2 regions of the Bariatricus sp. SGI.154 genome follow, and region 1 is predicted to be linked to the other one. Evidence: a T-box and tRNA genes for the amino acid it is inferred to sense, from the RefSeq annotation. Region 1 holds a T-box; the other holds one or more tRNA genes.
The links. A T-box is a leader RNA that pairs with one kind of tRNA and senses whether it is charged. The one in region 1 lies ahead of ACQRBN_RS14945 (valine--tRNA ligase), so its partner is inferred to be a tRNA-Val.
Positions count from the first base shown of each region.

Region 2: it has a tRNA-Val gene. The T-box ahead of ACQRBN_RS14945 (valine--tRNA ligase) is inferred to sense a tRNA for this amino acid. The anticodon was not compared.

Region 1 covers NZ_JBNPMC010000042.1:2,984-21,575, reverse strand. The annotation lists gene ACQRBN_RS14945 (valine--tRNA ligase) at 1-1,790, opposite strand, end outside; T-box leader at 1,864-2,126, opposite strand; gene ACQRBN_RS14940 (AEC family transporter) at 2,212-3,156, opposite strand; gene ACQRBN_RS14935 (protein-ADP-ribose hydrolase) at 3,181-3,984, opposite strand; gene ACQRBN_RS14930 (DNA-deoxyinosine glycosylase) at 4,105-4,602, opposite strand; gene hydE ([FeFe] hydrogenase H-cluster radical SAM maturase HydE) at 4,938-6,005, shown strand; gene hydG ([FeFe] hydrogenase H-cluster radical SAM maturase HydG) at 6,055-7,476, shown strand; gene hydF ([FeFe] hydrogenase H-cluster maturation GTPase HydF) at 7,581-8,810, shown strand; gene ACQRBN_RS14910 (NAD-dependent protein deacylase) at 8,893-9,618, opposite strand; gene ACQRBN_RS14905 (HAD family hydrolase) at 9,672-10,328, opposite strand; gene ACQRBN_RS14900 (MarR family winged helix-turn-helix transcriptional regulator) at 10,350-10,808, opposite strand; gene ACQRBN_RS14895 (NAD(P)H-dependent flavin oxidoreductase) at 10,890-11,957, opposite strand; gene ACQRBN_RS14890 (acetyl-CoA carboxylase carboxyltransferase subunit alpha) at 11,968-13,740, opposite strand; gene ACQRBN_RS14885 (acetyl-CoA carboxylase biotin carboxylase subunit) at 13,755-15,098, opposite strand; gene fabZ (3-hydroxyacyl-ACP dehydratase FabZ) at 15,108-15,536, opposite strand; gene accB (acetyl-CoA carboxylase biotin carboxyl carrier protein) at 15,632-16,135, opposite strand; gene fabF (beta-ketoacyl-ACP synthase II) at 16,214-17,452, opposite strand; gene fabG (3-oxoacyl-[acyl-carrier-protein] reductase) at 17,549-18,298, opposite strand; gene fabD (ACP S-malonyltransferase) at 18,283-18,592, opposite strand, start outside.
Region 2 covers NZ_JBNPMC010000017.1:334-15,311, forward strand. The annotation lists gene ACQRBN_RS09210 (LysR family transcriptional regulator) at 1-593, opposite strand, end outside; gene ACQRBN_RS09215 (TIGR01906 family membrane protein) at 840-1,571, shown strand; gene ACQRBN_RS09220 (phosphoribosylformylglycinamidine synthase) at 1,743-5,510, shown strand; gene gdhA (NADP-specific glutamate dehydrogenase) at 5,795-7,129, shown strand; gene ACQRBN_RS09230 (glycosyltransferase) at 7,213-8,517, opposite strand; tRNA gene ACQRBN_RS09235 (tRNA-Val) at 8,736-8,808, shown strand; tRNA gene ACQRBN_RS09240 (tRNA-Met) at 8,841-8,914, shown strand; gene ACQRBN_RS09245 (hypothetical protein) at 9,098-9,460, shown strand; gene ispF (2-C-methyl-D-erythritol 2,4-cyclodiphosphate synthase) at 9,464-10,018, shown strand; gene ACQRBN_RS09255 (GNAT family N-acetyltransferase) at 10,164-11,171, shown strand; gene ACQRBN_RS09260 (DedA family protein) at 12,009-12,518, shown strand; gene ACQRBN_RS09265 (glycosyltransferase) at 12,536-13,807, shown strand; gene ACQRBN_RS09270 (DUF374 domain-containing protein) at 13,755-14,156, shown strand; gene ACQRBN_RS09275 (response regulator transcription factor) at 14,189-14,842, shown strand; gene ACQRBN_RS09280 (sensor histidine kinase) at 14,814-14,978, shown strand, end outside.

The DNA.
Region 1 (18,592 bases):
TCTGTCAGTTCTTTATCTCCAAGGTTCATAAGGATGAAACGTGATGCATTCCATACCTTGTTGGCAAAATTACGGCTTGCTTCTACTCTTTCATTATAGAAACGCATATCATTACCTGGCGCATTACCGGTAATCAGCGTCATACGAAGCGCATCTGCACCATACTGGTCGATAATCTCCAGCGGATCAATACCATTTCCAAGTGACTTACTCATCTTACGTCCCAGAGAATCTCTTACAAGTCCGTGGATGAATACGGTATGGAACGGAGATTTTCCGGTATGTGCATATCCTGAGAATACCATACGGATTACCCAGAAGAAGATAATATCATATCCGGTTACCAGTACATCGGTCGGGTAGAAATAATCCAGATCTTCCGTCTTCTCTGGCCAGCCAAGCGTTGAGAATGGCCATAATGCAGAAGAGAACCAGGTATCCAGCGTATCCTCATCCTGTGTGAAATGTGTACATCCGCACTTCGGACATTTCTCCGGCATGCCTCTTGATACTACAACCTCGCCACACTCATCACAATAATATGCCGGGATTCTGTGTCCCCACCAGATCTGTCTGGAGATACACCAGTCACGGATATTCTCAAGCCAGTGCAGGTAGATCTTGTCGAATCTCTCAGGTACGAACTTCAGATCTCCATTCTTTACTGCCTCGATTGCCGGTTTCGCCAACTCTTCCATTCTTACGAACCACTGCTGTTTTACTAATGGCTCTACGGTTGTGTGGCATCTGTCATGAGTTCCTACATTATGAGAATGTGGAACTACTTTTACAAGATATCCCTGCTCTTCCAGATCTTTTACCATAATCTTTCTTGCTTCGTAACGCTCAAGACCAGCATATTTGCCGCCATTTGCATTGATCGTTGCATCATCATTCATGATGTTGATCTCTGGCAGGTTATGACGCTTTCCAACTTCGAAGTCGTTCGGGTCATGTGCAGGCGTGATCTTAACCGCGCCGGTTCCGAACTCTTTGTCTACATAGTAGTCTGCAACAATCGGAATCTCCCGGTTTACTAATGGCAGAATCGCCTTCTTGCCTACGATATCTTTATATCTCTCATCATCCGGATGTACAGCAATTGCCGTATCACCAAGCATCGTCTCCGGACGTGTAGTTGCAATCTCAAGATAATCATCCGTTCCTACGATTGGATACTTGATATGCCAGAAATGTCCTTCCTGTTCCTCATGCTCAACCTCTGCATCAGACAGAGAAGTCTTACATACCGGACACCAGTTGATGATTCTGGAGCCTCTGTAGATATATCCTTCTTCGTATAACTTGATAAATACTTCTTCTACTGCCTTAGAGCATCCTTCGTCCATCGTGAAACGCTCTCTGTCCCAGTCACAAGATACGCCTAACTTCTTAAGCTGTCCTTCGATCGTTCCTGCGTATTCTTCCTTCCACTGCCAAGTTCTCTCTAAGAACTTCTCACGACCTAATTCTTTCTTATCAATGCCCTCTTCCTTTAACTGATTGGTTACTTTCACCTCTGTGGAGATGGCAGCGTGGTCTGTTCCAGGCACCCACAGTGCGTTATAGCCCTGCATTCTCTTATAACGGATCAGGATATCCTGCAATGTATTATCTAATGCGTGACCCATGTGCAGCTTACCGGTAATATTCGGCGGCGGCATAACGGTTGTAAATGGTTTTCTGCTTCTGTCAACTTCGGCGTGGAAATACTTGTTCTCACACCATTTCTCATACAGTTTTGATTCAATCTCTTTTGGATTGTAGGTTGTCTCCAAGTTCTGGCTCATAGTTTTCCTCCTCATCGCAAATCACACTTTTTTCACATTTGAGGGTATAAAAAAGCACCCTCTACACTGTTCTGTAAAGGGCGAGTATATCGCGGTACCACCTTTATTCTATATATAGAAGCAATCTCTACATATCTCATCATATTCTTTAACGGGAACGACTCCGGGACAACCTAGCCTTATCACAAGTCACATCTACATATATGTAACTTAAGGTTCAGCCATCCAGCTCCGAAGCTACCTTCCGCATCTCGATTCTTAAGCGCCTTTCAGCCGGTGGGCCGCTCTCTCTGTCAGAATGAACTTATGCGTACTCCTCTTCTTCAATGCCTTTGTTTTTTGAACTATTGAATATAATAGCCATCGGGAGGGGATTTGTCAAGGTAAATGAATGGAATTTCAGAAACTCTTAAGAGTCTCTTTAGATGAATCCCATAGACTTCAAAATATACAGCCACCCTGTCAACGTAAACGCACTGAACAAAGTAGTCAGCATCACAACATTTGATGACAGTATGCCCTCATGTCCCATATTCTTCGCCATCACAAAGCAGCTTACCGTAGTTGCTGAACCAAGCATCACCAGAATCGCTACCAATTCCTCCTCTCGGAAGCCGAATCGCACCGCAATTGGAAGAAAGATGGCACAGAAGCCCACCAGTTTAATGAATGCCGCTGCTACAGAAGGTTTTACTTTGGCAAATGCCTTCTTAATATCGAATGTCGCTCCCATCGCCATCAGCCCCATCGGTGTTGCTACTCCTCCGATGCTGGACACGGTCTTCGCCACAATCGGCGGCATCGGAATCTTAAGCGCTGACCAGATAAGACCTGTCGCAATTCCTATTATAATAGGGTTCGTCACGATTCCTTTCAGTGTCTTCTTGATTACCTTTTTATCCAGCCCGCTCTGTCCCGGCTTAAAAAGAGACAGCACAAGTACAGCCATGATATTGTAAAGCGGAACACTTCCAATGATCATAAGCGGAGCCATTCCCGCTGTTCCGTAGATATTCTGGATGAATGCAATTCCCAGAAGCGCTGCGCTGCTGCGGTAGGACGCCTGGATGAATTCTCCCTGAATTGATTTGTCCTTCCAAAAGAATGATAGAGCGGATGATATGGCAATGCTTATGATCGTTGCTCCAAAACAGAACAGCACAAACTTCATATTCCATACCTGACTGAAATCCACCGTCGCCAGGTCACTAAACACTAATACTGGCAAAGGAACAGTGAAGACGAATCTGTTCATCTTGGATGCGAATACATCGTCGATCCATCCAATTTTCCTGAAGAGAAGTCCCAGTATCATCATTAGGAAAACCGGGACTGTCGCATTGAGACTGAATATTAGATTCTCCATATATTGCAAACTCCCTTTCTTATCTTACCGGAATAATTTCTTATAGATATTAAAATCCTCTTCCTTGAATACATTGAACACAACCCGTTCAAGTGCCGATGAAGACAGATATCTGTCCACCGTCTCTACTGCTATCTGCGCCGCTAATTTCCCAGGAAAATGGAATTCCCCCGTAGATATACAGCAGAATGCAATCGACTTCAACCCCTTCTTCTCTGCCAATTTCATGCAGTTTAGGTAACATGACTTTAATTCTTCTTTCTGCTTCTCAGTGACTTCCATTCCTACAATCGGTCCTACCGTATGAAGAACATATCTAGCCGGAAGATTATAACCTCTGGTAATCTTCGCCTTTCCGGTTGGCTCTTCATGACCCTGCGCTTCCATCAATTCTGCACATTCATTGCGAAGTTGAATTCCTGCTGCCGAATGTATCGCATTGTCAATACATCCGTGGCACGGCACAAAACATCCCAGCAACTGACTGTTCGCCGCATTGACGATGGCATCCACAGAAAGCCTTGTAATATCTCCGCGCCAAAGAGAGATCTTATCCACATTTTTAATCGCCACACAAGGATAGATGGCACCGATTACCGGAAGGTCTTCCACACCTACAATTCCTTTTTCTGCCAATTCCTCCTTCAAAAGCGCATCCTGCATCTGCAGGAACTCCTCCGTGGCTCCTCCTGGGAAACGCACATTCATCAGACTTCTTAGGAGTCTTCGTTTCCCCTCATAATTCACCGGCTCCTGCAATGCGGCATAGCCGTAATCCTCATGCTTTAGATAATCTATGAGACTGCTTACTCTTTCTTCTCTTGTCATAGGTGATTCTCCTCTCGTATTTCACTTCACGTTCTATATCTGCCCACCGCATTGGCTGACATCTGTGACTCCGCTCGAATTCCAACGGATATTTATCATCACTATCAGCGTCCTCCGCCGCTATCCCAGATATCTGCGTATTACCTCATATGCAGTATACAGTTCCTCATAAGATACCCGGCAATTCGCAGGACTGGTAGAGGGCAGAGGAATTGCCTCGATTCCTGTACTTGGATAACAGTATTTCTTATATAATTGTGCTGCTTTGGTTCCGGTGGTAAATATCGCTTTTATATCTGCCTTAGAAAGAATCACATCCATATCATTGGGGATTGGATTGCGGATGCTGCTGTCATCTGCACCTTTAATCTCGCATCCGGCCAGAACGTCCCACACTGCGATCTTATTTCTAAGGGCAAATGCTATCTTCTCTTCTCTCGTCTCCGGCAATTCTTCGCCACACACATCAGATACCACTTTCCAGAAACGGTTGCGCGGATGCCCGTAGTAGAATCCAACTTCCCGCGATTTGGGAGACGGCATAGTTCCAAGCATGAGAATCCGGGAATTCTCATCAAAAATTGGAGCGAAATTATGTGTTACGTGTTCTGATTCCATATTTGTTTCCTCCGTAATTGCATTGGTAATATGCATTATAATATAGTATAGCATGACCTTCTGTTTCAAGCGAAATATATTTCGCAAATATTCTGCAATATTCTTTTGTGAAAACATAAACTTTCATTGTGCATGATTTTTCATTATGATATAATTTTCTTAACACGTACTAATCATGAAGGGCAACACCTGAGTGAGAAGGCGGACAGATTCGAAGATTATGAATGGGTAGGGGTGATTTCTACCCTTTTAGGACCTGACGCCATGAGCGTGAGGTCTTTTTTTGTGTCATGGAGACATATTCTTATTCTTTTAGAATCACGAAGGGGTGGTATATGATTAACAGCAATGAATCAAACGGATTAAAAGAACTGATCGATAAATTAAAAGAGGCGCGTTGTCTTTCTAAGGAAGAGTGGACCTGGCTGATTGCCGGGCGGACGCCGGAACTTTCGGAGTATCTGTTCGCATTGGCAAGAGAGGAACGACATCAGTACTACAGGCATGACGTCTATGTGCGGGGACTGATCGAATTCACCAATTATTGCCGCAACGATTGCCTCTATTGCGGCATCCGAAAAAGCAATCAGAATGCCAGCCGCTATCGACTTACAGAAGAAGAGATTCTTTCCTGCTGCCGTATGGGATATGAACTTGGATTTCGTACCTTCGTCCTGCAAGGGGGCGAGGATGCTTATTTTACAGATGATAAAATTGCTCATCTTGTACATTGCATCAAGGATCTGTATCCTGACTGTGCGGTTACTCTCTCTCTCGGAGAACGATCCTATGAAAGTTACAAGCGATTCTTCGATGCCGGAGCAGACCGTTATCTTCTAAGGCACGAGACTTACAATTCTGCGCATTATGCCAAACTGCATCCAGCTTCCTTAAGTGCCGCCAAAAGGCAGCAATGCCTCTGGAATCTGAAAGAAATCGGATATCAGGTGGGAACCGGCTTCATGGTGGGATCACCTTACCAGACACCGGAGAATCTTGCGGAAGATATGTTATTTATCCACGAATTGAATCCGCATATGGTGGGGATTGGACCATTTATCCCACACCACGACACACCATTTGCCGATAAAGCATCGGGGACTTTGGAGCTTACTTTGTTCATGCTGGGACTGATCCGGCTCATGCTTCCGAAAGTCCTGCTGCCTGCCACAACAGCACTGGGAACGATCCATCCAAATGGACGGGAGCAGGGAATTCTTGCCGGGGCGAATGTCGTCATGCCGAACCTGTCACCTACGGCGGTTCGCAAAGATTACTCACTGTATGACAATAAGATCTGCACCGGAGATGAGGCTGCGGAATGCCGAAACTGCCTTGAGCGCCGGATGGAATCCATTGGATACCAGGTGGTTACTGCCAGAGGAGATTCACTAAACGTCTAGAATATTTTAAATAATAATACATACAAAGGAAATATAAGGAGGAACTATTATGTATGATGTAAATTCAAAACATGCTGAGGACTTTATTAATCATGAGGAGATTCTGGAAACACTCGCTTATGCGGATGAGAATAAGAATAATCTGCCACTGATCGAATCCTTAATTGAAAAGGCTGCACTTCGCAAGGGATTGTCTCACCGTGAGGCTTCTGTGCTCCTTGCCTGTGAGGATGAAGAGATGAATCAGAAGATCTTCAAACTGGCAGAGCAGATCAAGAAAGATTTCTACGGAAACCGTATCGTGCTTTTCGCGCCATTATATCTGTCCAACTACTGTATTAATGGATGTACTTACTGTCCATATCACATGAAGAATAAACACATTGCCCGTAAGAAACTGAGTCAGGAAGAGATTAAGCGTGAGGTTATCGCACTTCAGGATATGGGACACAAACGTCTTGCTCTGGAGGCTGGCGAAGATCCGGTTCATAATACCATGGACTATTATCTGGATTCTATCAACACCATTTACAATATCAAGCATAAAAATGGCGCTATCCGCCGTGTCAATATTAATATTGCCGCTACAACTGTGGACAATTACCGTCTGTTAAAAGAAGCAGGAATCGGTACTTACATCCTGTTCCAGGAGACTTACCACAAAGAAAGTTACCTGCAGTTGCATCCAACAGGACCAAAGCATGACTATGATTACCATACAGAAGCAATGGATCGTGCAATGGAAGGCGGCGTAGATGATGTCGGTGTCGGCGTTCTCTTTGGTCTGGACAAATACCGTTATGAATTCGCAGGACTTCTGATGCACGCAGAACATCTGGAGGCTGCTTTCGGTGTTGGTCCGCATACCATCAGCGTACCACGGCTTCGTAATGCGGACGATATCGATGCAAGTTCATTTACCAACGGAATCGATGATGACACGTTTGCTAAGATCGTAGCCTGTATCCGAATCGCCGTACCTTATACCGGCATGATTATCTCTACCCGTGAGAGCCAGAAAGTTCGTGAGCGTGTACTGCATCTTGGCATCTCCCAGATCAGTGGAGGTTCCAGAACAAGCGTCGGCGGATACTGCGAGCCGGAACCGGAAGATGAGAAATCCGAACAGTTCGACGTTATCGACAATCGTACTCTGGACGAAGTAGTACATTGGCTGATGGAGATGGATTATATTCCAAGTTTCTGTACCGCATGTTACCGCGAAGGCAGAACAGGCGACAGATTCATGTCCCTGTGCAAGAGCGGCCAGATCCAGAACTGCTGCCATCCGAATGCACTGATGACATTGGAAGAGTACCTGATGGATTATGCGTCACCTGCTACGAAGGCACTTGGCGATAAACTGATCGATAAAGAAGTGCTGAACGTGCCGAATGAAAAGGCACGGGCAGTTGTGCTGGAGAATCTGAAGTTGATCCGCGAGAATAACCGGAGGGATTTCCGATTCTAAACCAATTGGGGACGGGGGTTTTTTCAATTTCCCCCGTCCCCAATTGAATTTGCCCTGTCCCTTTTTGAAATTACCCTGTCCCTTTTTGACTAAGGAGGTCTAATATGAGTTTAAACAATACCCCATCTGCTGAACGTGTACACATTGGAATCTTCGGAAAACGTAACGCTGGAAAGTCCAGTGTCATTAATGCCCTGACCGGGCAGAGCCTTGCAATCGTATCGGACGTGAAAGGAACTACCACCGATCCGGTACTAAAGGCTATGGAACTTCTTCCACTTGGTCCGGTTGTTATGATTGACACCCCCGGACTTGACGATGAAGGTGATCTTGGCGCGCTGCGTATTCAAAAAGCCTATCAAATACTGAATAAAACGGATATTGCGCTTCTGGTTGTAGACGGCATCGTAGGCATGACAAAGGAAGATCATGCCATCCTGAATCGCATTAAAGCAAAGTCCATTCCCTATGTAATCGTTATGAATAAGGCTGATCTGGCTGACAAAAACATGGATTCCGCCCTATGCAGCAACACCGGCAGTAGTTCCGAAAGCCTCTCAACAGACAACATCATATGGGTCAGCGCTACCGATCATACAAATATCCATGAACTAAAAGAATTCATTGCCACCCTCGTCCCGACTGAGGATACGAGGCTTCGAATCGTGGGTGATTTGATTCAGCCGTCTGATTTCGTAGTCCTGGTCATCCCAATTGACAAAGCCGCACCAAAAGGACGACTGATTCTTCCACAGCAGCAAACTATCCGTGATATTCTGGAAGCAGGCGCAATCTCTGTTGTCACACGCAACACAGAATTAAAAGCAACCCTGGCATCTATTGGAAAGAAGCCCTCACTTGTTATTACCGACAGCCAGGCTTTTGAACAGGTGGCGGCTGATGTTCCGCAAGATATCGCCCTTACCTCGTTCTCGATTCTATTTGCAAGATATAAAGGGAATCTAAAATCTGTGGTAAATGGAGCGAAAGCCCTGGATTCTCTGGAAGATGGCGATACCATACTGATATCCGAAGGCTGCACCCATCATCGTCAATGTGAAGATATCGGCACAGTAAAACTGCCAAACTGGATTCGGAAACATACTGGTAAATCATTGAATTTTGAATTTACCAGTGGTACGGAGTTCCCTATGGATCTTAAGAAATATAAGTTAATTATACACTGTGGCGGCTGTACGCTGAATGAACGCGAGATGAAATACCGACTGAAGTGCGCTGAGGATGCAGGAGTGCCGATGACCAATTACGGCACTGCCATCGCTTATATGAAAGGAATATTAGAACGCAGCATCGAGATATTCCCCTCATTGTAAAAAGGGGACACCCCTAATTGAAAAAGGGACACCCCAAAATTAATTTGGGACGGGGGAAATTGAAAAAACCCCCGTCCCCTCCTTATACTGTAATCTGCTCCATTACCTGTCCGATTGGTGCCGCGATAGTAAGTTCTGCTCCAACTTCTCTGGCTGCCTGACTCTTATTAATCACCACCAGATGTTTCCCCCGGAAGTAATCAATGAATCCTGCCGCCGGATATACTACCAGCGAAGTTCCTCCGATAATCAGTGTATCCGCCTCACTAATTGCCCGAATGCTTCTCTCGATGATGGAGGAATCCAATCCTTCCTCATACAATACCACATCCGGCTTAATCGTTCCGCCGCAGGAACATCTTGGAATTCCTTGTGAATTCTTAACATAAGCTGCGTCGTAGAACTCATGGCATCTCTGGCAGTAATTACGGTGAATGCTGCCATGCAGTTCTAATACATTCTTACTTCCTGCTGCCTGATGAAGCCCATCAATGTTCTGGGTAATCACAGCGGACAACTTTCCTGCCGCTTCTAACTCAGCCAGTTTCAGATGTGCCGGATTCGGTCTAGCATCTAAGAACATCATCTTCTCTTTATAGAATTCATAAAATGCTTCTGTATTCCGCACAAAGAAACTATGGCTTACAATCTGTTCCGGGGAATACTTATACTTCTGCTGATACAGACCATCTGCACTTCGAAAATCCGGGATATTACTCTCGGTGGACACTCCTGCCCCGCCAAAGAATACGATATTGCTGCTGTCATCAATGATACTCTGTAACTTTTTTACTTCCTCTCCATACATGGCATTCCCTCCTTATCTGTCAGAAGCCTCACACTCCTGACAAGCCATTTCTGCTAAGAATTCATCTTTTTTATCCACTCAATCACGTCAAGCAGACTCTCCATCTCTGCCGTAATCCCTTCTTTTACCTTCTCCGGCACGATCACCACATCCGGAATATGAATAATATAACCTCCGGATGCCTTTCCCGCCTTCACGCCTGCAACACTGTCTTCCAGCACCAGGCACTCCTCAATTGGGATCTGCATCTCTTCCGCCGCTTTCAGGAATATATCCGGGTGAGGCTTGCTCCTCTTTACCATATCTCCGTAGGCAAATGTATCAAAATACTCATAGACTCCTGCTTTCCTTAGCATCGTATTCGCCAGATTACGCTCCGTAGATGTTGCTACCGCCATACGGATTCCATGCTCTTTCAGGTAATCCAGCAATTCGATAAGTCCTTTCTTAATTGGGACACCTTTTTCTTCTATATATTTGTAATGCAGTTTGACCTTCAGATCTCTGCAATACTCATATGCAAACCTCGCACCATAATGCCCCAGGAATGCCTCGCGGATCGCTTCCCCATTCTTACCGCGAAAACTATTCAGGAATTCCTCCGGAATATCCTCTCCTACTCCATACCCAGCCTGTTTCCAGAAAACGGAGGCAAGCCTCTCTGTGTCAAACATCAAGCCGTCCATATCAAATATCACGCCTTTTACCATAGTTATGACTCCTTTTCCTCACTATACCTTGTCGCTTGTCGCGCTATATCCGGTAAAGAACTCTGATAATGCATCTAAAGTCTTCACCAATACCGGTATCTCTGTCTCGTCCAGCTTATCCAGTATCGCCTGTGTCATCTGCCTGTGATAATCTTCGTGATGCTTATAGGCTTTGATCCCCTTCGTAGTCAATTTCACATATACCACTCTGCGGTCTTCTTCGCTTCTGCGGCGCTCGACATACTTCTTATTCACCAGGCTGTTCATAGCCGTCGTAAGGGAGCCGACTGTAATATTTAATTTTTTGGCAATCGAAGACATATTCCTTCCGTCACCTAATCCTACTGCTTCGATCACATGCATATCATTATTCGTGAGATCCTTGAACTCCTCCGTAATAATGGCTTTCTCTTCCAGTTCCCAGATCTCATTGATCAGGTTCACCAGAATATTATTGATTGTTATATATGCATCTTCCATTGCATGTTTCCCCTTCGTCTGGCTGCTCTCCTATGACTGCTATTATCTTGCTGTCCTCATCCAGATATCCTCTGATATCTATTATACCCTCTCTGGTATCAGAGAATCAATAACTTCTTTCACCGTTTCCAGATGATCTGCTTTATATGCATAGGCTCCGCAAAATAGCAGCGCCTCATCAACTTCGCCCTTCGCCGCATGAATCAGCGCATCGGTGATACAATAGGGAATTTCTTTCGGATTACACTTTTGAAGGCATCGGTGGCAAGGGCTGTGCGGTATCTGTTCACCATTCATGACCCTTTTCATAAACGGATTCAGAATTGCACGCCCTGGCATCCCTACCGGGCTTTTCACAATCACGATGTCGTCTTCATGTGCCCGAAGGTAAGCCTCCTTGTAACGGATATCCGCATCACATTCTTCGGTCGTCACGAATCTGGTTGCCACCTGTATCGCATCTACTCCCAGGGAAAATGCGTGCCTTGCCTGTGTCTGATTCTCAATTCCACCCGCAAGTGCTACGGGGATCTTGCACAGATAAAGTTCTTCGTACTTTCTAACTGTACCTAGAATTCTTCTAACTTCCTGATCATACACTTCCTGATTGTATGTCTGTAACTGCTCTTGTGTAAAACCAAGATGTCCTCCGGCATTCGGTCCTTCGATAACGAGCAGATCCGGCATTCTGTGATATTTTTTATCCCAGTACTTTAATATGACTCTCGCAGATTTATCCGTAGAGACAATCGGCGCAAGTTTTACCTCTGCCCCCTCTGCAATCTTCGGCAATTCCATCGGAAGCCCTGCACCCGATATGATAATATCCGCTCCAGCATCAATCGCCGCACGTACATACTCCTCATAGTCCCGCATTGCTACCATGATATTGAACCCGATGATTCCATCCAGCGCAATGGCTCTCGCTTTCAGATATTCTTTTTTTATGGCTCTTAGATTCGCCTGCTTCGTATTCCTATCAAAATCAGGCTCTAAGAAACCAATCTGGGCGGCAGAGATGATCCCTATGCCGCCCTCTTTTGCAACTGCGCCCGCAAGACTGCCAAGGCTGATTCCGATACCCATTCCGCCTTGTATGACCGGAATTGCTGCTTCCATGTTGCCCATTTTTAATGGTTTTACATTCATATATATTCTCCTACATCTTACGGAATCTGTCATATCTGTGTTCCAAACGTTCTTCCACAGACATCCGCCCGTAATGAATCAAAAATCTTTCCATTTCATTTTCCAAAGCATAGGTTACTTCCTTCAGATTCTGCACCGTATAATGGGACGGCTCCGGAAATACCTTCTCCACAATCCCCATATGCTTAAGGTCGCTTGCGGTCAGTTTCATTACACTTGCCGCTTCCCTGGCTCTTGTGCTGTCTTTCCAGAGAATACTGGCAAAACCTTCCGGCGACAAGATAGAATAGATGGAATTCTCAAGCATCCATACTTCATCCGCTGTCGCCATTGCAAGAGCACCGCCGCTGCCACCTTCCCCGATAACAATGGACAGCACCGGAACCTTTAGTCCCGACATCTCATAGATATTTCTGGCAATGGCTTCGCCCTGTCCCCGCTCCTCTGCTTCTAATCCACAGAACGCTCCCGGCGTATCCACCAGACATATGACCGGTCGGTTGTATTTCTCAGCCTGCTTCATCAGCCTTAATGCTTTGCGGTAGCCGTCAGGCGATGGCATGCCGAAGTTCCTCTCGATATTCTCCTTGGTATTCGTTCCTTTTGCCTGTGCAATCACTGTTACCGGCATACTATGGAATCTAGCGACACCGCCGATAATCGCTTTATCATCTGCAAAACATCTGTCCCCGTGGAATTCTATGAAATCTGTAAATAGCGTTCGGATGTAATCACTGCCTACCGGACGGTCATTCATCCTTGATAACTGCACGCGGTCCCAGGCTTCGGCTAATCTGTTGTGAACTCCGGGCTCTTTGCTGCCTGCGGACTCAGATTGGACTTCCGTTTTTTCTGAATCTTCTGATGTTCGGATTGCTTCTTCGATTGCTTCTTCGATTGCTTCTTCGATTGCTTCTCTGTCAGCCTTCTCATGCAGCAGCAGAATCTGAGATAATGTCTCTTTTAACTGCGGACGTTCTACAATTCCATCAAGGAATCCATGTTCCAGAAGGAATTCTGAACGTTGGAAACCTTTCGGCAGTTTCTGACCGATGGTCTGTTCAATAACCCTTGGTCCTGCGAATCCAATCAGTGCTTTCGGCTCTGCCAGAATCACGTCTCCAAGCATTGCAAAACTCGCCGTCACTCCTCCTGTAGTCGGGTCAGTCAGAACACTGATATAGAGAAGCCCTGCATCACTATGGCGTTTTAAAGCTGCAGAGGTCTTCGCCATCTGCATAAGAGATACGATTCCTTCCTGCATCCTTGCACCGCCGGAACAGGCGAATATGATAACCGGGAGTTTCTCTTTGGTTGCCCGTTCAACGGCTCTTGTGATCTTCTCGCCTACCACTTCGCCCATGCTTGCCATCAGGAAACGACCGTCACATACGCCTAAGACCACTTCTGTCCCATCGATACATGCCTTTCCGGTAATGACCGCCTCTTCCAGTCCTGTCTTCTCCCGAAGTGTCTGCAGTTTCTCTTCATATCCTTTATATTCCAGCGGATTGATAGTCGCAAGCCCTTGATCCCACTCTTCAAACGTACCTTCATCCGCTACCATCTCAACACGACGGTATGCATGTACGCGGAAATATCCTCCGCATTTCGGGCAGATATAGTAGTTGTTTTTTACCTCTTCCGTAATGATCGCTCCACCGCATTTGTTACATTTGCGAAGAAGACCTTCCGGTACTTCCGGCTTAGAAGGACTTATGGATATATAGCCTTTTCTTCCAGAAGCAAGTCTGGTCTTTTTAAACATGTTATCTAATTTCATAGAACTTCACCTTTCTAATGCGCATCGTGTTCTGCAATAAATTCTATATCGATATTTCCGGCAATATAGTCAGGATGATTCAATATCTCATATTGATAGTCCACGTTGGTATCGATTCCCTCGATAATCACTTCTCCCAGCGCACTTTGCATCTTGTGGATTGCCTCGTCCCGATTCTTCGCCCACACAATCATCTTCGCTATCATAGAGTCATAATATGGCGGTATCGTGTAACCGCTGTAGATTGCCGAGTCAATCCGGATTCCCTTGCCGCCCGGCAGATACATATCGGTAATCGTTCCCGGAGACGGACGGAATCCCTTTTCCGGGTTCTCCGCATTGATCCGGCATTCGATTGCATGACCGGTCAGATGCACGTCTTTCTGTGTATAAGAAAGTTTTCTGCCAGACGCGATACGAATCTGCTCCTTAATTAAGTCTATCCCAGTTACCCATTCTGTAACCGGATGCTCTACCTGAATTCGGGTATTCATTTCCATAAAATAAAAGTTCCCACTTTTCTCCAGAAGGAATTCTATGGTTCCGGCATTCTCATACCTGGCTGCTTTGGCTGCTTTTACCGCCGCTTCTCCCATGCGGGCGCGCAATTCATCTGACAGCGCAATGGATGGGGACTCTTCAATCATCTTCTGATGATTTCTCTGGATCGAGCAGTCACGTTCCCCCAGATGGATGACATTTCCATAATGGTCCGCCAGAATCTGGAACTCAATATGCCTTGGGCGTTGTACGAAATGCTCGATATACATGGTATTGTCACCGAATGCCATCTGCGTCTCTTTCTGTGCTGTCTGAAAACTCTGCTCGAATTCCTCCGGCATATTGGCAACACGCATCCCTTTGCCTCCGCCGCCAAGGGCAGCTTTCACGATAACAGGATAACCGATCTCTTCTGCGATAGCGGCTCCCGTCTTCGCATCATAGATAGGTTCGGTACTTCCCGGAATTACCGGAACGCCTGCAGTTATCATGGTATTCCTTGCCTCCTGCTTATTGCCAAGGCTTGCGATTACCTGAGAGGGCGGTCCGATAAATGTAATGTTACACTGCTCACACAGTTCTGCGAATCTGCTATTCTCTGACAGGAACCCGAATCCCGGATGAATGGCATCAGCGCCGGTCACAACTGTGGCACTGATGATACGATCCATACTCAGATAACTTTCACTGGAGGCAGCAGGACCGATACAGACAGCCTCATCTGCTAATTTGGTATGCAGGGCTTCTTTATCCGCCTCAGAATATACTGCAACTGTCTCAATTCCCATCTCTCTGCAGGCACGAATGATACGCACCGCGATCTCGCCCCGGTTCGCGATTAATACTTTCTTAATCATGCAAATCACCTATCCAATCATAAATGTTAATTCTGCACTGACAACCGTTTTACCGTCCACGCTGGCAATTGCTTCTCCAACACCCACCGGACCTTTTTGTTTTACAATCTTCGTTTCCAGACGAACCTTGTCCCCCGGTACAATCTTGCCTTTGAATTTGCACTTATTAATGCCGCCGAAATAGGCAATCTTGCCTCTATTCTCTTCCATGCTTAAGATGGCAACTGCGCCCACCTGCGCCAATGCCTCCACCGTTAATACTCCCGGCATTACCGGCTCCTGCGGAAAATGACCTGCGAAGAACTCTTCACGGTAGGATACACACTTGTATCCTATGGCATATTGACCTGGTTCGTAGTCTTCAATGTAGTCAATAAGCAAGAAAGGATGGCGGTGGGGGATGATTTCTTTGATCTGGCTAATATCTAAACGTCTCATAATTTTCTCCTTTTGGGGACGTAGTAAAATGCACTTTTACTACGTCCCAAACTAACAAATATGGTGTACCCAATTGACATATGACCTGTACCCAACTAACGAATCCGAAAGAGTGGCTGACCATATTCTACAGCCTGACCATTCTCTGCCAGAATCTCTGATACGATTCCATCGTATTCGCTCTCAATCTCGTTCATAAGTTTCATGGCTTCGATAATCGCCAGTGTCTGTCCTTTCTTCACCGTATCGCCAACGGATACGAAGGGAGCGGCATCTTCGGATGGTGCTGCGTAGAAGGTTCCTACCAGCGGAGATTCCACTGTCTTGCCGTCTGCTTTCTGCTCTTCCATCTTCGCATCTGCGGCAGGTGTATTCGTTATACCCACATTATCGCCCTGAATTGCAGTCACGCCAGCGACTGTACTTTCCAATGATCCTACTCCCGCAGCAGCTGACATCTGCACTGGCGCGGACACAACCTGAACTTGATCTTTTTTCTTCGTCAGGTGAAGTTTCATTCCATTTTCTTCGTATTTTAATCCGGTCAGTTCGGATGCTGATACGGTTTCTATTAATTTCACAAGATTCTCTAATTCCATGATCGTTCCTCCCTGCAGCATCATCTGCATCATACTGCATTAAAGTATTATTTGCATTGTACTAAGCGACACCGCACATTAACCCTCATACTTCTTCAACAATAATGTTGCGTTATGTCCGCCGAATCCAAGAGAATTGGTCAGAACGTATCTGACATCTTTTTCCACCGGTGCGCCAATTGCATAGTCCAGATCACATTCCTCATCCGGGGTCTCTGTTCCTACGGTCTGATGGATGAATCCTTCCTGAATGGTCTTAACACATGTAATGAATTCCACGCCGCCAGCAGCTCCTAGCAAATGTCCAATCATGGATTTGGTCGAATTAATCACCACACCTCTGGCTGCTTCCCCGAATGCCAGTTTGATGGCCCTCGTCTCAAACAAATCATTGTGATGTGTACTGGTTCCATGTGCATTGATATAATCAATCTGGGAAGGTGCAATCCCTCCTTCTTCCATCGCAAGGGTCATTGCCTTCGCCGCACCACTTCCATCTTCTGCCGGAGAGGTGATATGATAGGCATCCCCAGTCACACCATAACCAGCAACTTCCGCATAGATCTTCGCACCTCTCGCTTTCGCATGTTCCAATTCCTCCAGCATGACCACGCCGGCGCCTTCTCCAAGCACGAAGCCATTCCGCTCCTTGTCAAATGGAATCGATGCACGCTTCGGATCATCAGAAGCGGATAAAGCTGTCAAACTTGTAAAACCTGCAACTCCTGTCGGACAGATACAACTTTCGGTTCCACCTGCCAGCATCATATCCGCATCACCATACTGAATCGCACGCAGCGCATCTCCGATACAGTTAGTTCCGGATGCACATGCAGTCACAACATTGGTGCATTTCCCCTTGAATCCTAATTGAATGGAGATATTGCCTGCTGCCATATTGGAAATCATCAACGGCACCATCAAAGGATTCACTCTGCCTGGACCTTTCGTCAATATCTTCTCATACTCGCGCTCCACCGTCTGAAGGCTTCCAATTCCAGAACCAACAATTACGCCCGCTCGGAAAGCATCTTCCTTCTCAATATCCAGCCCTGAATCTTCGTAGGCTTCTTTTGCTGCGGCTACTGCATACTGGGCAAATAATTCCATACGCTTGGCTGCTTTGAAATCCATGCGTTCTTTTGCCACAAAACCCTTGACCTCTGCCGCCAGTTTAACTTTATAATCTGTGGTATCGAATTTGGTAATCTCACCAATCCCAACTTTTCCTTCTTTGATTCCCGCCCAAAACTCTTCTACTGTATTGCCAATGGGCGTTACTGCTCCAAGTCCGGTCACTACAACTCTTCTTTTCATACTTGATATCTCCTGCTGCTATACAATTATTTGCTTATTATTGCCTGATGATCACTGCCACTCTGCATTTATCTGCAATACTTACATCTACAGTCTCTACATCACCATGCCACCATCCACATGCAGCACCTGTCCGGTAATATATTCCGCATCCTCTGAAGCGAGAAATGCAACCACTGCTGCCACCTGCTCTGGTTTTCCGAACTTACCAAGCGGAATCTGTGCCACCGAGGATTCTTTTACTTTCTCCGGCAGCACTTCCGTCATATCCGTCTCAATGAATCCCGGTGCAATTGCATTGACCGTAATTCCTCGGGACGCAAGTTCCCGTGCGGCTGCTTTGGTAAGACCGATCACTCCCGCTTTGGATGCCGCATAGTTCGCCTGACCCGCATTACCAGTAACCCCTACAACAGAAGACATGTTGATCACACGTCCGCTTCTCTGCTTTAACATCTGACGGCTGGCAAAACGGATGGTGTTGAATGCTCCTTTTAGATTCGTATCTACCACTTGGTCAAAATCCGCTTCAGACATCTTCATCAGCAGACCATCTCTGGTGATTCCGGCATTATTTACCAGGATATCAATTCTTCCATATTCCTTGATGATATCCTGTATAAATGTCTCGCATTTCTCGTATTCGGATACATTGCATTGATATATGGATGCTTTTCCTCCTGTCGCTTCAATCTCCTGTTTTACTTCTTCGGCTCTGTCTTTTGAGCCATTATAATTAATAATCACGGCAGCGCCTCTGGATGCCAGTGTCAGTGCAATGGCTCTTCCAATCCCACGGGACGCGCCGGTAACTACTGCTATCTTTCCTTCTAAACTGTTCGACATATTCCACCTGCCATTTTCTTTGAATCAATTACCGCATCCACATCTTCCCAGGCTGCGATATTATAGACCTTCACACTACGGTTAATCTTCTTCATGAATCCTGCCAATGTTCTTCCCGGTCCGATCTCCACGAATGTATCCACGCCTTCCTGTATCAAGTATTCCATACTCTGCATCCAGCGCACCGGAGAACTAATCTGCTCAGTCAGCAATTCTTTCGTCTCATGAATATCTTCCACTTTTTCTGCTGTCACATTGGTCACATACGGTATCTTTAACGGATGAAATTCTGTA
Region 2 (14,978 bases), on a different contig from region 1:
TCCAGCATGAGAATTGGATATTTCAGCAGTTGTTTTAATGTAAGTTTTTGTCCTTTTAATTCTGAAAAGGCATTATTCGCAATGAACACGTCCCGGAATGTGCGGATTTTTTTGACATTCGACACATTTCCAAGATAGGCATTGGGATAATTAACTACGATGAGGTCAACCTGTCCGTTTTCCAGTAGTTCTACGCATTGGATAGAGGTAGCATTGGTCACTTTTATGTGTGCGCCGGGGAACTCTTTGTGGAATCTCTCCAGGTAAGGAACCAGGAAATAGCGGCAGATGGTGTCGCTTGCTCCGATTCGAATCTGCCCTCCGGTAGAACTGGATTCCATGAGTTGGGATTCGCCCCGTTTGATTAGATTCATGGCTGGATCGATGTGGCGCAGCAGGATCTCTCCTTCCGGAGTGAGGCGAACTTTTTTGGTGCTTCGGATGAACAGGGTTTGATTCAGTTTCTTCTCTAATGTCTTGATAGACTGGCTGACGGCTGACTGGGAGATATATAATTGCTTGGAAGCCTCTGAGAAACTTAAGGTTGTAGCAACATAATAAAACACTTTATATAATTCATAGTTAATATCCATTTATAAGTCCTCCTAATATAATTACACTGTATTATAAGTCAAAAAGGAGTGAATTACAACCAACATTATGTTAGAATGGGGATGAAGATTATAATTTGGAATTTGGCGGCGGACGCAGTTGTGAGCAGAAGCATATCTTACGCAAACGGAGTAACGTTCCGGTGAACTGCTGTTTGTTGACTAAAATGTGAATTATAATGGGAGAGTTGCGTTATGAAAGAAGTGGAAATAAAGGCAATGGATCATATGTTGAGTAAGAAAAAAAGACAGGGGATTGGCGTAAGGATTATAGCGGCGGTGGCGATGTTGATGGTTATAATTTCAATGTTGATCAGTAGTTTTCAATTGGTGATCTATGGGGACTCGGAGTATGGGTTTTATGAGAGGGAGTATGAGAAATATACGGTTACGGAAGCGCTTGGCATGAAGATGGAAGATGTGATGCGGGTGACAGAATATATGATGGATTATCTGATTGGAAAAGAGGATGAATTGTCGATTGTGACAACTGTTGAGGGGGAGGAGCAGGATTTTTTTAATGAGCAGGACAGGCTGCATATGGCAGATGTGCGGAATCTGTTTTTGGGGGGATTGAAACTGAGAACGGTGTGTCTGGTGGCTGCGGTTGTGTTGATTCTGATATTGATCGTTACGAAGGCAGATTGGAAGTATCTGATTCCGAGGGCGTATTCTGTGGCAGTGGGTGTGTTCTTGGGAATCATTGTTTTGCTAGCGATTGCGTTTTCGATTGATTTTACAAGGTGTTTTACGATATTTCATCGGATCTTTTTTACTAATGATCTGTGGCTTTTTGATCCGGATACGGATTATATGATCCGGATGCTGCCGGAAGGATTCTTCTCGGATATGGTTATTAGAATTGGACTGACATTTGTCGTGATGTTGATTCTGCTGTGGTGTGTATTTCGGGTATGGAGAAGAATATCACATGAAAATGAGGGAAAGCATGAGGTATGACATGCTGGAGATTATAATGAAATACCGTTTGAAACGCAGATAGTTAAGGTTTATACAAGACTAATAAGAACAGATTATAAAATGGTTAAGATATATTAATTTTAATAATAAAAAAATATATGTTACAATGAAACTAGAAAATCGTAGAATTCATGTATTGGAGGATGATTTATGAGTGATGTAAGACGAGTGTATGTGGAAAAGAAGCCAGGATTCGCCGTACAGGCAGATGACCTGAGACATGAGGTGAGAAGTTATCTTGGCATCAAAGATGTAGCGAATGTACGTGTGTTGATTCGTTACGATGTGGAGAATATCTCTGATGATACATTTGAGAAGGCATGCAATGGAATCTTCTCAGAGCCACCGGTGGATACGCTGTATAAAGAAGAATTTCCTGTTACGCAAGGGTGCAGGGTATTTTCGGTAGAGTTTTTGCCGGGACAGTTTGACCAGCGTGCCGATTCTGCCGTACAGTGTGTACAGTTTATTAAGGAAGATGAGCAGCCGGTCATCAAGACAGCGACAACCTATGTGATTGAGGGGACAGATGGAGTCATCTCTGGCGAAGAGTTTGAAGCAATTAAGGCACATTGCATCAACCCGGTAGATTCCAGAGAGACAGGAATGGAGAAGCCGGAGACTTTGGTGACCCAGTTTGAGGAGCCGGCAGATGTGATTATCTTTGAGGGATTCAAGGATATGGCAGAGGATAAGTTAAAAGAATTGTATGATTCCCTGGGACTTGCTATGACATTCAAGGATTTCCTTCATATTCAGAATTATTTTAAGGGAGAAGAAGACAGAGATCCTTCCATGACAGAGATCCGTGTACTGGATACTTACTGGTCCGATCATTGCCGTCATACGACATTCTCGACAGAACTTACGGATGTAACATTCGGTGAGGGTGACTATAAGGCTCCGATTGAGGAGACCTATAAGCAGTATTTGGCTGACCACAGTGAGATATTCAAAGGTAGAGAGGACAAGTTCGTATGCCTGATGGATCTGGCGCTTATGGCAATGCGTAAACTGAAAAAAGAAGGAAAATTAAACGATCAGGAAGAATCTGACGAGATCAATGCCTGCAGTATCGTTGTTCCGATTAAAGTAGATGGTGTAGAAGAAGAGTGGCTTGTGAACTTCAAGAACGAGACACATAACCACCCGACAGAAATCGAGCCTTTCGGTGGCGCGGCTACCTGCCTTGGTGGTGCGATCCGTGATCCGTTGTCAGGACGTACCTATGTATATCAGGCAATGCGTGTAACTGGCGCGGCAGATCCGACCGTATCTGTAAAAGATACCATGAAGGGTAAACTGCCGCAGAAGAAACTGGTTCGCGAAGCGGCTCATGGGTATAGTTCTTATGGTAACCAGATTGGTCTTGCAACTGGAGCGGTAAAAGAGATCTATCACCCGAATTATGTGGCAAAACGTATGGAGATTGGAGCAGTCTTAGGTGCAGCGCCAAGACGCGCAGTGATCCGTGAGACTTCTGATCCTGGCGATATCATTATCCTGCTTGGCGGACGTACCGGACGTGACGGCTGCGGCGGTGCAACCGGATCTTCCAAGGTACATACCGAGGAGTCTATCGAGACTTGCGGCGCAGAGGTACAGAAAGGTAATCCGCCGACAGAGCGTAAGATTCAGCGTTTGTTCAGAAGAGAAGAAGTTAGTAAATTAATCAAGAAGTGTAACGATTTTGGTGCTGGTGGTGTATCCGTTGCAATCGGAGAACTGGCAGATGGTCTGAGAGTAGATCTTGATAAGGTTCCGAAGAAATACGCTGGTCTTGATGGTACAGAGATTGCAATCTCTGAGTCTCAGGAGCGTATGGCTGTTGTTGTAGATCCAAAAGATGTGGATGAGTTCATGGGCTATGCACAGGAAGAGAACCTGGAAGTAACCTGTGTTGCGGTAGTAACAGAAGAGCCAAGACTGGTGCTGTCCTGGAGAGGCAAGGAGATTGTGAACTTATCCCGTGCGTTCCTGGATACTAACGGAGCGCATCAGGAGACAACGGTTGCAGTTGATATTCCGAATCGCAAAGACAGTATTCTCGGAAGAGAAGAAGTTAGAGATGTAAAAGAAAAATGGATAGAGACTCTGAAAGACTTGAATGTATGCTCTCAGAAAGGTCTGGTAGAGATGTTTGACGGATCTATCGGAGCGGCATCCGTATTCATGCCTCATGGCGGAAAATACCAGATGACAGAGACACAGGCGATGGTGGCAAAACTTCCGGTGCTTACAGGAGATTGTGATACCGTAACTATGATGAGTTATGGTTTTGATCCATATCTGTCTACATGGAGCCCATATCATGGAGCAATCTATGCGGTGACAGAGTCTGTGGCAAAGATTGTGGCAGCAGGTGGAGATCACAGCAAGATCCGATTCACGTTTCAGGAATATTTCCGTCGTATGACAGAAGATCCGCACAGATGGAGCCAGCCATTTGCAGCACTTTTAGGTGCTTATAATGCCCAACTTGGATTTGGACTGCCATCCATTGGAGGAAAGGACAGTATGTCCGGAACCTTCGAGGATATTGACGTTCCGCCGACACTGGTGTCATTTGCTGTAGATGTAGCTGCAGAAAAAGATATTATCACACCGGAATTGAAAGCGGCTGGTAATAAATTAGTATGGCTTCGTATCGAGACAGATGAATATGATATCCCGGTATACGAGAAAGTGATGGAGCAGTATGCAAAGTTCACAGAAGATATTCACAGTGGCAAGATCGTATCTGCATATGCCCTTGACAGACATGGTATCATATCTGCGGTCAGCAAGATGGCATTCGGTAACAGAATGGGTGTGAAGATTGAGCACAATGTAGATGAAAGAGATCTGTTCGCACCGGCATTTGGCGATATCATTGCGGAAGTTCCGGCAGACAAGGTGGGTGAACTTAACATTACTTATACTGTGATCGGTGAAGTAACAGAAGAGCCAGTACTTGCTTACAAAGATGTTGTGATCGCGCTTTCTGATGCAGAAGCAGTATGGAAGGGAACATTAGAGAAGGTATTCCCAACGAATTCCGGCGCAGCAGGGCAGGATGAAAAGGTAGAGACAGGACTCTATGAGACATCGAATATCTATATCTGTAACCATAAGATTGCACAGCCTACCGTATTCATCCCAGTATTCCCGGGAACCAACTGCGAGTACGACAGTGCCAGGGCATTCGAGAGAGCAGGTGCGAAGACGATTACAAGAGTATTCAAGAATATGAGTGCTGCTGATATTATTGATTCGGTAAATGTATTCGAAGAAGCCATAGACCAGTCACAGATTATCATGTTCCCAGGCGGATTCAGTGCAGGTGATGAGCCGGATGGATCTGCAAAATTCTTCGCAACAGCATTCCAGAATGCGAAGATGAAAGAAGCAGTAGAAAAACTTCTGAACGAGCGTGACGGACTGGTACTTGGTGTATGTAATGGTTTCCAGGCGCTTGTAAAACTGGGACTGGTTCCAAATGGACAGATTACCGGTCAGGATGCGGATGCACCGACACTGACTTATAACACCATCGGACGCCATATCTCCAAGATGGTGTACACGAAGGTGGTAACCAACAAGTCTCCATGGCTTCAAAAAGCGGAACTTGGCGGCGTATACACGAACCCGGCATCTCACGGCGAAGGACGTTTCGTAGCCAATAAAGAGTGGCTTGAGAAATTATTTGCTAATGGACAGGTTGCAACCCAGTACTGTGATCCGGAAGGCAATATCACCATGGATGAAGAGTGGAATGTCAACGGTTCTTACTGTGCAATTGAAGGTATCACAAGCCCGGACGGACGAGTATTCGGTAAGATGGCACACTCTGAGAGACGTGCACGTTCTGTGGCTATGAATATCTATGGAGAGCAGGATCTGAAGATCTTCGAGTCAGGAGTAGAGTACTTTAAGTAAAAAATGAAATTTGGATGGCACTCTGTTTCATCAATAATTTAAAAAAGATGAAGAAAATAGATGAAAAACTGATATAAATGAAAGAACGAAAGGTAAAAATTGCATAAAATGCAAAAAAATCTAAAAAAATCCTTGTGTTCTATAGAGAAATCCTTTACAATGTTAAAGGACAAAAGCGTCGAGAGCGAGTAGGCTTTGTCTACTCGCTTTTTTGTATAAGGCAATTGGGATGTTTTGTATAGAGGCGCACTTTGAAGGAAATTGCATTTAGGAGGTAGAAAGGTATGTCATATGTTGAGGAAGTCCTGGAAAAAGTAGTGGCAAAGAACCCTGCTGAGCCAGAATTCCACCAGGCAGTAAAAGAAGTATTGGAGTCATTGAGAGTGGTAGTAGAGGCGAATGAAGAAAAATTCAGAAAAGACGCCCTGCTTGAGAGACTGGTAGAACCAGAGAGACAGTTCAAGTTCCGCGTTCCGTGGGTAGATGATAAGGGACAGGTTCAGGTAAACACAGGTTATCGTGTACAGTTTAACAGTGCAATCGGACCATACAAGGGGGGCTTACGTCTTCATCCATCCGTTAACCTTGGAATCATCAAGTTCCTTGGATTCGAGCAGATCTTCAAGAACTCCCTGACAGGTCTTCCGATCGGTGGAGGTAAAGGTGGTTCTGACTTTGACCCGAAGGGCAAATCAGACAGAGAAGTGATGGCATTCTGCCAGAGTTTCATGACAGAACTTTGCAAATATATCGGTGCTGATACAGACGTTCCGGCAGGTGATATCGGAACAGGCGCAAGAGAGATCGGATACATGTTCGGTCAGTATAAGAGAATCAGAGGCGTATACGAAGGCGTGCTGACAGGTAAGGGATTAAGTTACGGCGGATCTCTGGCAAGAACTGAGGCTACAGGTTATGGTCTTCTGTACTTAACAGAGGAGATGCTGAAGATCAACGGACAGGAACTCGCAGGTAAGACAGTTGCAGTATCCGGTTCTGGTAATGTTGCAATCTACGCAACACAGAAAGCACAGCAGTTGGGTGCTAAAGTCGTAACAGTCAGCGATTCTAATGGCTGGGTATATGATCCGGAAGGAATCGATGTAGAAGCATTGAAAGAAATCAAAGAAGTTAACCGTGCAAGACTGACAGAGTACAAGAAATACCGTCCGAATTCTGAGTATCATGAAGGACGCGGCGTATGGTCTATCAAGGTAGATATCGCTCTTCCATGTGCGACCCAGAACGAACTTCACTTAGAAGATGCTAAGATGTTAGTAGAGAATGGATGTATCGCAGTTGCAGAAGGTGCAAACATGCCTACTACATTAGAAGCAACAGAGTACTTACAGGAGCATGGCGTATTATTCGCACCAGGAAAAGCAGCGAACGCAGGTGGTGTTGCTACATCTGCACTTGAGATGTCCCAGAACAGTGAGCGTTTGAGCTGGACATTCGAAGAGGTAGATGCGAAACTTAAGAACATCATGATCAATATCTGCCATAATATGGCTGATGCTGCAGAGCGTTATGGTGCAGCAGGCAACTACGTTGTAGGTGCTAACATCGCAGGATTTGAGAAGGTTGTAGACGCTATGACCGCTCAGGGAATCGTGTAGGAGATTGATTCGATAAGATTCAGATATAATGATTCGACGTATGATGTCGCAGACAGGCGTTTTTCGCCAGTCTGCGACATTGTTTATAACTGCTTTTGAATATTCTGTTTGATCTTTTCAGTAAAATATGCATATTGGATTAGTTCATCTTCTGTAAATCCAGCAAAACGCACCTGATCATATTGGCTCTGTGCAGCATCGATTTCTTCCAGGATCGGTGCAGAAGCAGGCAGGAACAGAATGTTAAACTGTTTCGTGCTTCGATGGTTTTCTATTTTTAGAAATCCCTTGGCAGAAAGTCTTTGAAGGCGAAGAGACAGGCTTTGGGAAGACATATTGGTAAAATCAGCGAGTTCCCGGCGGTTGCTGCTATGGTGAGGCTGGTTCAGATACAGAAGCAATCGTGTCTCGTCCAGAGTCAGGTCGTTCTTGATGGCAATAGGTTCCAAGTAGTAATCCAGAAGCTTGCGATTACGGTAGTCATCCATGAGGAAGCCTTCTTCAACTATGGCTTCTGTGGATACCAGGCTACGTTCTTCGCCTAATTTCTTAGAACCGGGTAGAATCGAAGGTGGTACGGCACCGTCATTGGCAGCGTCCACCAGGAAGCGATAGACCTGAAGTCGGTTCTTCTCATAATCATCTTCGTCCAGTACATGTTTATAGAAATTATTATAATATTCAAATACCATGAGTTTCATCTTAATGGTCTTGGTGATGCTCATGCCCTGACTGGCGAGGGAACCCTTGGTCTTCACATAATAATAGATTGGTACCTGCAATGCATAGAATACGTCTGCATGGCGGATATATTCCAGGTTAAACATAAAGTCTTCGCACCAGCTGATGTCAGAATCCATGCGAAGATGATGCTGTTCGATGATCTCTCTGCGAAATAATTTGTTCCAAAGTACACCGTAATAGAAGTCGGCAGGATTCTCAATCATGTGTGAAGCGAATTCTTCCCGCGTCATAACACAGTCATCTTCGATATCACCCTTATGAGAAACGCGTTCTCCAACTACCCGGTAGAAATCAGATATGACCAGATCGCAGTGAAAACGTTCGGCGGCTTGTACCAGAAGCCCGGTAGCATTGGGAGTGATCCAGTCATCACTGTCCAGGAATTGTAGGTAGGTTCCACGTGCCCGGTCTAACGCAAGATTGCGGGAATCAGATACACCGGTATTTTCTTTGTGTATGACATGGACGCGGGAGTCTTCGGCAGCATATTTATCACAGATACTACCGGAAGCGTCTTTGCTACCATCGTTGACAAGCAGAAGTTCAAAATCTGTATAATCCTGATTGAGGATACTATCAATACAACGCGAAATGGTATCTTCTGCATTGTATACGGGTACGATAATACTAACGGTTGGGTTCATTATAATCGACACTCCTTATTCAAGAATTTCTTATTGAGATATTTTACACTATTTGGATAAAAAAGTTTAGTCCTTTTGAACGAATTGCAGGAATTACTTGGAAAATATATGTAAATGGAAAATGGAAAAAAATAAAAAAATTGTAAAAAGGTGTTGACAAGTAGTGAATTATAATTGTATAATAGCGAAGCAGGTTCGAGATAGGAACTTGAAAAAACGGGATCATAGCTCAGCTGGGAGAGCACCTGCCTTACAAGCAGGGGGTCATAGGTTCGAGCCCTATTGGTCCCATTACAACAGAAGATGTTGTAATAATAGAATATGGCGGGATAGCTCAGTTGGCTAGAGCACACGGTTCATACCCGTGGTGTCGCTGGTTCAAATCCAGTTCCCGCTACTGCAAAAAGTCTGTATTTACAGGCTTTTTTGTTTTCTAAAAATAGTCTATATACAAAAAATTGGAAATCATATATAATACAAATCATGTAAAGAAAATATGGATGGAAACAAGAATATCATCTGAGAAAATATAGAGAAAGAAGAAAAAGAGCAATGAAAGAACAAGGAGGAATTCAGTTTCATGAGAAAAGGACAGTTAATGATGAGAATCGTTGCAGGCGGATATCTGGCATATATTGGCTTTGATGTTGCCCGTGATGTGATTGCCAAGCGGCCGGATAATTATGTAATCTATCTGATTATTAGTATTATCTTTATGGTAGTGGGAGGCATATGGTGCGTTCAGGCATTGAAAAAATATGTGAAACATGATTATGTGGATATATGGCGGGATGACAAAGAGGAGGATTTGCAGAAAAATTCGGCCAAACCAAGTGTGGCAGAAGCAATTACGGAGGAACAGGAAGAAGAGAAAGTAATAGAAACAACGAAAATAGAAGATACTATAAGTTCAGGACAAGAGATTTCAGGAAAAGAGGAGTAGGCGATGCGTGTAGGAATGGGCTATGATGTTCATAAGTTGGTAGAAGATAGAGATTTGATTCTTGGCGGAGTTAAGATTCCCTATGAGAAAGGGCTTCTTGGACACTCAGATGCAGATGTATTGCTGCATGCGATCATGGATGCACTTCTTGGGGCAGCAGCACTTGGAGATATTGGAAAGCATTTTCCCGATACAGACCCTCAGTATAAAGGAGCCTCCAGTATCAAGTTATTGGAGCATGTGGGGAAATTAATCGAAGAGGAACTGTACGTGATTGGCAATATTGATGCCACTATTATTGCACAGCACCCGAAGATGGCACCACATATCGAGCAGATGCGCCGGAATATTGCTGAGGCATTACACATTGAAGTAAGCCAGGTGAATGTTAAGGCAACTACAGAAGAAGGTCTTGGATTTACGGGAAGTGGAGAAGGAATCTCATCTCAGGCAATTGCAAGCCTGGATACCATAGCGAATTACAGTTATGCAGTAGGTCCTGAAGAGGGAAGATGCGCTGGTTGTAGTGGCTGTCCTCATGCGCAGGAAACAGAGTAAGGTGGCATAGCGATAAGAAACAGTATGTGAGTAAGAGAATGAGTAGAAGCCCCTGAGCAGGGGCTTTTCTCTATAATGAATTGCAGGCAATGGGTAAAAGGAAATAAATAGTAATAAGTAGTAATAAATAGAGAGGAAGAGTTGTATGAAAGTCAGAAAATTGGAAGTGCAGGAGAACGCAGACAGCAGACCGCTGTATGAGGAGGTTTTTCACGAGGATAGTCAGAACTTCGTAGACTATTACTATACGGAAAAAACGAAGGATAATCAGATCTATGTGGTAGAAGAGGATGGTAAAATCCGCTCTATGCTTCATCTGAATCCATATCATATGTATGTCAATGGCAGTGAAAAAGATGTCAATTATATCGTAGCCGTTGCGACGCAGAAGGAATATAGAAAAAGAGGATACATGGCAGCACTTCTAAAGGAATCCCTTCGGGATATGTATAAGTCGGGTGAAGCGTTTACCTTCCTGATGCCGGCATCGGAGAGCATCTATCTTCCGTTTGATTTCCGAACCGTATACGAGCAGGACAAAAGATATTACAAAGAAGAGGAAAGAGAGGAAACGGAGAAGTCCAAAGTGACTATTCAGAATGCGACTGCAGAGGACTGCAGAGAACTGGCAGAGTTCGCGAATGCATATCTGGCAGAGCATAAGCAGATATTCGCAATTCGTGATGAAGCATATTATCAGAGAGTGCTTCTTGAGTACGCAAGTGATGGCAGCAGTCTCAAAATCTATCGAAAAGACGGCAAAATTGTAGACTGCCGAGGATGGTTTCCGCAGGAGGACATGGAAAAACCTAAGATTATGATAAGGATCGTAGATGCTCGCAGAATGCTGATGGCACTTTCTTTGCGTTCTTTCATGGGGACATGTTTCCGTATAACAGACCCGATTATTGAGGAGAACAATAGATGTGTCGTGATCACAGGTACGGAATTCTCCGGTGTTATGCTCATGGAAGGAAAGCCTGAGAACAGCGAAGGCACTATCACGGCAGCAGCACTTGCAAGCCTGGTATTCGGAGCAAAGACGGTGGAGGAAGTCTGCCTGGAAGACGGCGTGGAGATGTCAGAGAGGATGAAGGGGGAGATGGAGAAGATCGTTCCACTGTCACAGATCTACTTGAATGAAGTTGTGTAGGAAGTAGTAACTGGAGAATTTAATGAAGAAAATAGATTCTTGGAAAGTGTACGGTAAAGCAGAAGAAGATGGCTGGCTCTGAGACCGGGCGTTTCGTTAACAAGGTGTAAGCGTAAGAATCCCCGTAGATTGGCAACCGAGTACACGCACTCCGAAATCTTGATGATTTCGCAGTTCGAGTACTCTTTCGTCTTTGACGTGAAGTCAAAGCCTCATGCCAATCTACGGGGATTCTTATGCTAACGCCTTGTAACACTTACTTAACGCCCTCAGAGCCAGCCATCTTCTTCTGCTTCACCTGACATCTCCATAATCTCAAGCCTTTCTCCATTGGGAGGATTCCTGGCGAAGGATGCGCGTGGAACTGTGTTGACGAGGAGCAACTACCATTTCCAGCCAATACCGTTCCCCCTTGCACCCCGCCAGGAATCCCCACAGTTCATGAAGAGTCATATAGAAGAATGTCAGGCAGAGAGGGGCAGTATGGGCGTTCGTATCCGTAGAAGAGCCGTACAAGCCGTTGGTGAAAAAGAGGTCTGAAATTAGGAGGGCTTCTGTACTACCAGTACAGAAGTCCAGACTATCGTGGGCGGAAAATCATCAAGATTTTGCGTCCGCTATAGTCGATGCCTAATTTCAGACCTCTTTTGAACCTACGGATTGTAGGCGATTGGAGTCGGATGCGAACGCCCATACTGCCCCTCTCTGACGTACACTCCACATATACTCTTCATGAATAAAATTCCCATCTTTAGAATATCTTTAGATTTTCATCCCCTCTCTCTTAAGATTTCTGCTTTATGCTTATACTATCAGAAAGCAAAGGAGGAGTTCTATATGACAGTTCAGGCACTTACCCAATATTTTACCCAATATGGAGCCATATTTGTCTTTCTAATAGTTTTACTTGAATATATGAATCTTCCTGGATTCCCCGCTGGTGTGATCATGCCGCTTGCGGGTATCTGGGCAGCCAGAGGTGAGATTAGTTTCCAGCTGGTGCTGGCACTTTCAGTAGCGGCTGGGTTGACGGGCAGCTGGATCTTATATTTTCTTGGAAGGCTGGGTGGAGAAGCATTTTTAAGATTCTATATTCGGAAGTTTCCAAAACACAAGGAATTGATTGAGAAGAATGTGGATACACTGCGAAGAAAAGGCGCTATCGGAGTTTTTATTGCGAAACTGGTACCAATGGTGAGGACGCTGATCTCTATACCGGCAGGTATGATTTCGATGGAATTCGGTAGATATACCGTAAGTTCTGCGCTTGGAGTGTTCGTGTGGAATCTGGTATTTGTCGGGGCAGGATATTTCCTGGGGGATACCGTATGGAGCCTTTTTGCTTAAGAAAGAGGGGGAAAGACATGAAGATTGCAATGATGACTAATAATTATAAACCCTTTGTAGGAGGAGTCCCAATCTCGGTGGAGCGATTGTCAGAGGGGCTAAGGAGAAGAGGACATGAGGTGTGCATCTTTGCGCCGGAGTATGATGAAGCGGAAACTGAGTTGTGGGAGCATGATGTGGTCCGTTATCGCTCTTATGAAAAGAGGCTGAAAAATGGAATGGTGGTACCGAATATATTCGATCCAAGGATTCGGGAGGAGTTCGAATGGCAGGATTTTGACCTGATTCATGTACACCAGCCTATGCTGATTGGCAATGTGGCAATGCATCTTAGCCGGAAATACAAGATTCCGCTCGTCTATACTTACCATACGAGATACGAAGAATATCTCCATTATCTTGTGAAGTCCTCCAAGAAAAATGATCAGGAGGTCACACATCGATATTGGGAGCAGGGCAAGAAACTTCTTCCACATTATATGGCGGCTTACATGAAGCAATGTGACCTGATATTTGCACCCTCCACAGGGATGCAAGATTACCTGGAAGAACAGAAGATACAGGTGCCAGTGAAGGTGTTGCCGACGGGGATTGCAGATAATGCATATGAAGAGGATACAAAACGTTCCGGCGAGATAAGAAGCCGTTATCTGCGGGGGAGAAGAAGCCTTCTCTGTACGGTATCGCGGCTGGATAAAGAGAAGAACCTGTATTTTATGCTTAGATGTATACGGAAACTAAAGGACCGTTTGGGAAATGATTTCTGCATGATGCTGATTGGAGATGGCGCTGAGCGTCAAGGGCTGGAATGCTATGCGAAGGAATTAGGGATTGCAGATGCTGTGGTATTTGCCGGGCAGGTTCCGAATCAGGAAGTAAAGGATTATCTGTTCGCAAGCGATGTATTTTTGTTCACCTCCAAGTCCGAGACGCAGGGAATCGTGCTGGCGGAGGCTATGGCAGCGCGACTTCCGGTGGTGGCGGTATCGGCTTGCGGAGTGAATGATATCGTAAGAGACGGAGAGAATGGATACCTTGCCAGAGAGGCGGAGGAAGAATTCGCGACTCGGGTAGAAAGTATGCTTCGGAATGCAGAGGAGATGGAACGCCTTAGGAGTGGTGCTGCAAAGACGGCAGGAGATTACAGGATGGACAGTATTGCGTTTCAGGCAGAGAGATGCTATCGGATGGCATTAGAAAGAGAATGGAGGAATGAGGCTTATGGAGAGGAAACATATGAAAAGAAGCATGTTGTGTCATCTTTTCTACGGCTATTTAAGGCTTCTTGAGAAGACGGTGAAGATTGAGTGGCAGCAGCCGAAGGCTTTCTCGTGCCATAATATTGTTGGATTCTGGCATGAGGATAGTTATGCCATGAATCTGGTACTTCGATATATTGCGAGACAGAATGCGGATGTATCGGTATTGGTGACCGCGGATGAGCGGGGAGAATACATCCAGTATCTTTTGGAAAAATGTGGGGGAAAGGCGGTCAGGATCGGCTATGGCTTCTGCAATGCAGGAACTTTAAAGGAACTCCTGGCGTCCATGAAAGAGCGAAAAAGGAGTATTGCGATTGCCATGGATGGTCCGCTGGGACCAAGACATATTCCGAAGAAACTGACGTTCATGTATTAGTTGTGGAAGATGATAAGGAGATCCGCGAAGGTGTGGAGATATATTTGAGAAGCCAGGGATACGAAGTGTATCAGGCGGCAGACGGTGTGGAGGGACTTGAGATCATAGGCAGAGAAGAAATCCATCTGGCAATTGTGGATGTGATGATGCCAAGGATGGATGGTATCCAGATGACCATAAAGTTAAGGGAGAAATATGATTTCCCGGTGATCTTCCTGTCTGCGAAGTCAGACGAAGTGGATAAGATCATGGGGCTTAACATGGGGGCGGACGATTACGTGACGAAACCATTTACCCCGATGGAACTTCTGGCAAGGGTGAATTCACAGATGCGGCGTTACCGTAAGTTTATGGAGAAACTGGGCGGCAAAGAGAAGGCGGAGAATGTGCATACGATTGGCGGCCTGGAACTGAATGAGGATGCCGTGGAGGTGACGGTGGACGGCGAGCCGGTGAAGATGACGCCGACGGAATATAAGATACTGCTCCTGCTTATGAAGAATCCGGGAAGAGTGTTTTCTGCGGATGAGATCTATGAATGGGTGTGGAATGAACGGGCTGTGAACACGGATACCATTATGGTGCATGTGAGAAATATCCGTGAGAAGATAGAGATTAATCCAAAAGAACCAAAATATTTGAAGGTGGTGTGGGGCGTTGGGTATAAAATTGAAAAGCAAGCGTAAGTCAGCAATCTTATTGATGATCGTGACGATACTGGTGCCGGTATTTTTCATAATGAATGAGTATCGGGGCTGGTATCAGGACAGTTCGAAGATGCTGGAGAATCTGAATCGTTCGGCATATACTTCACAGGAATTC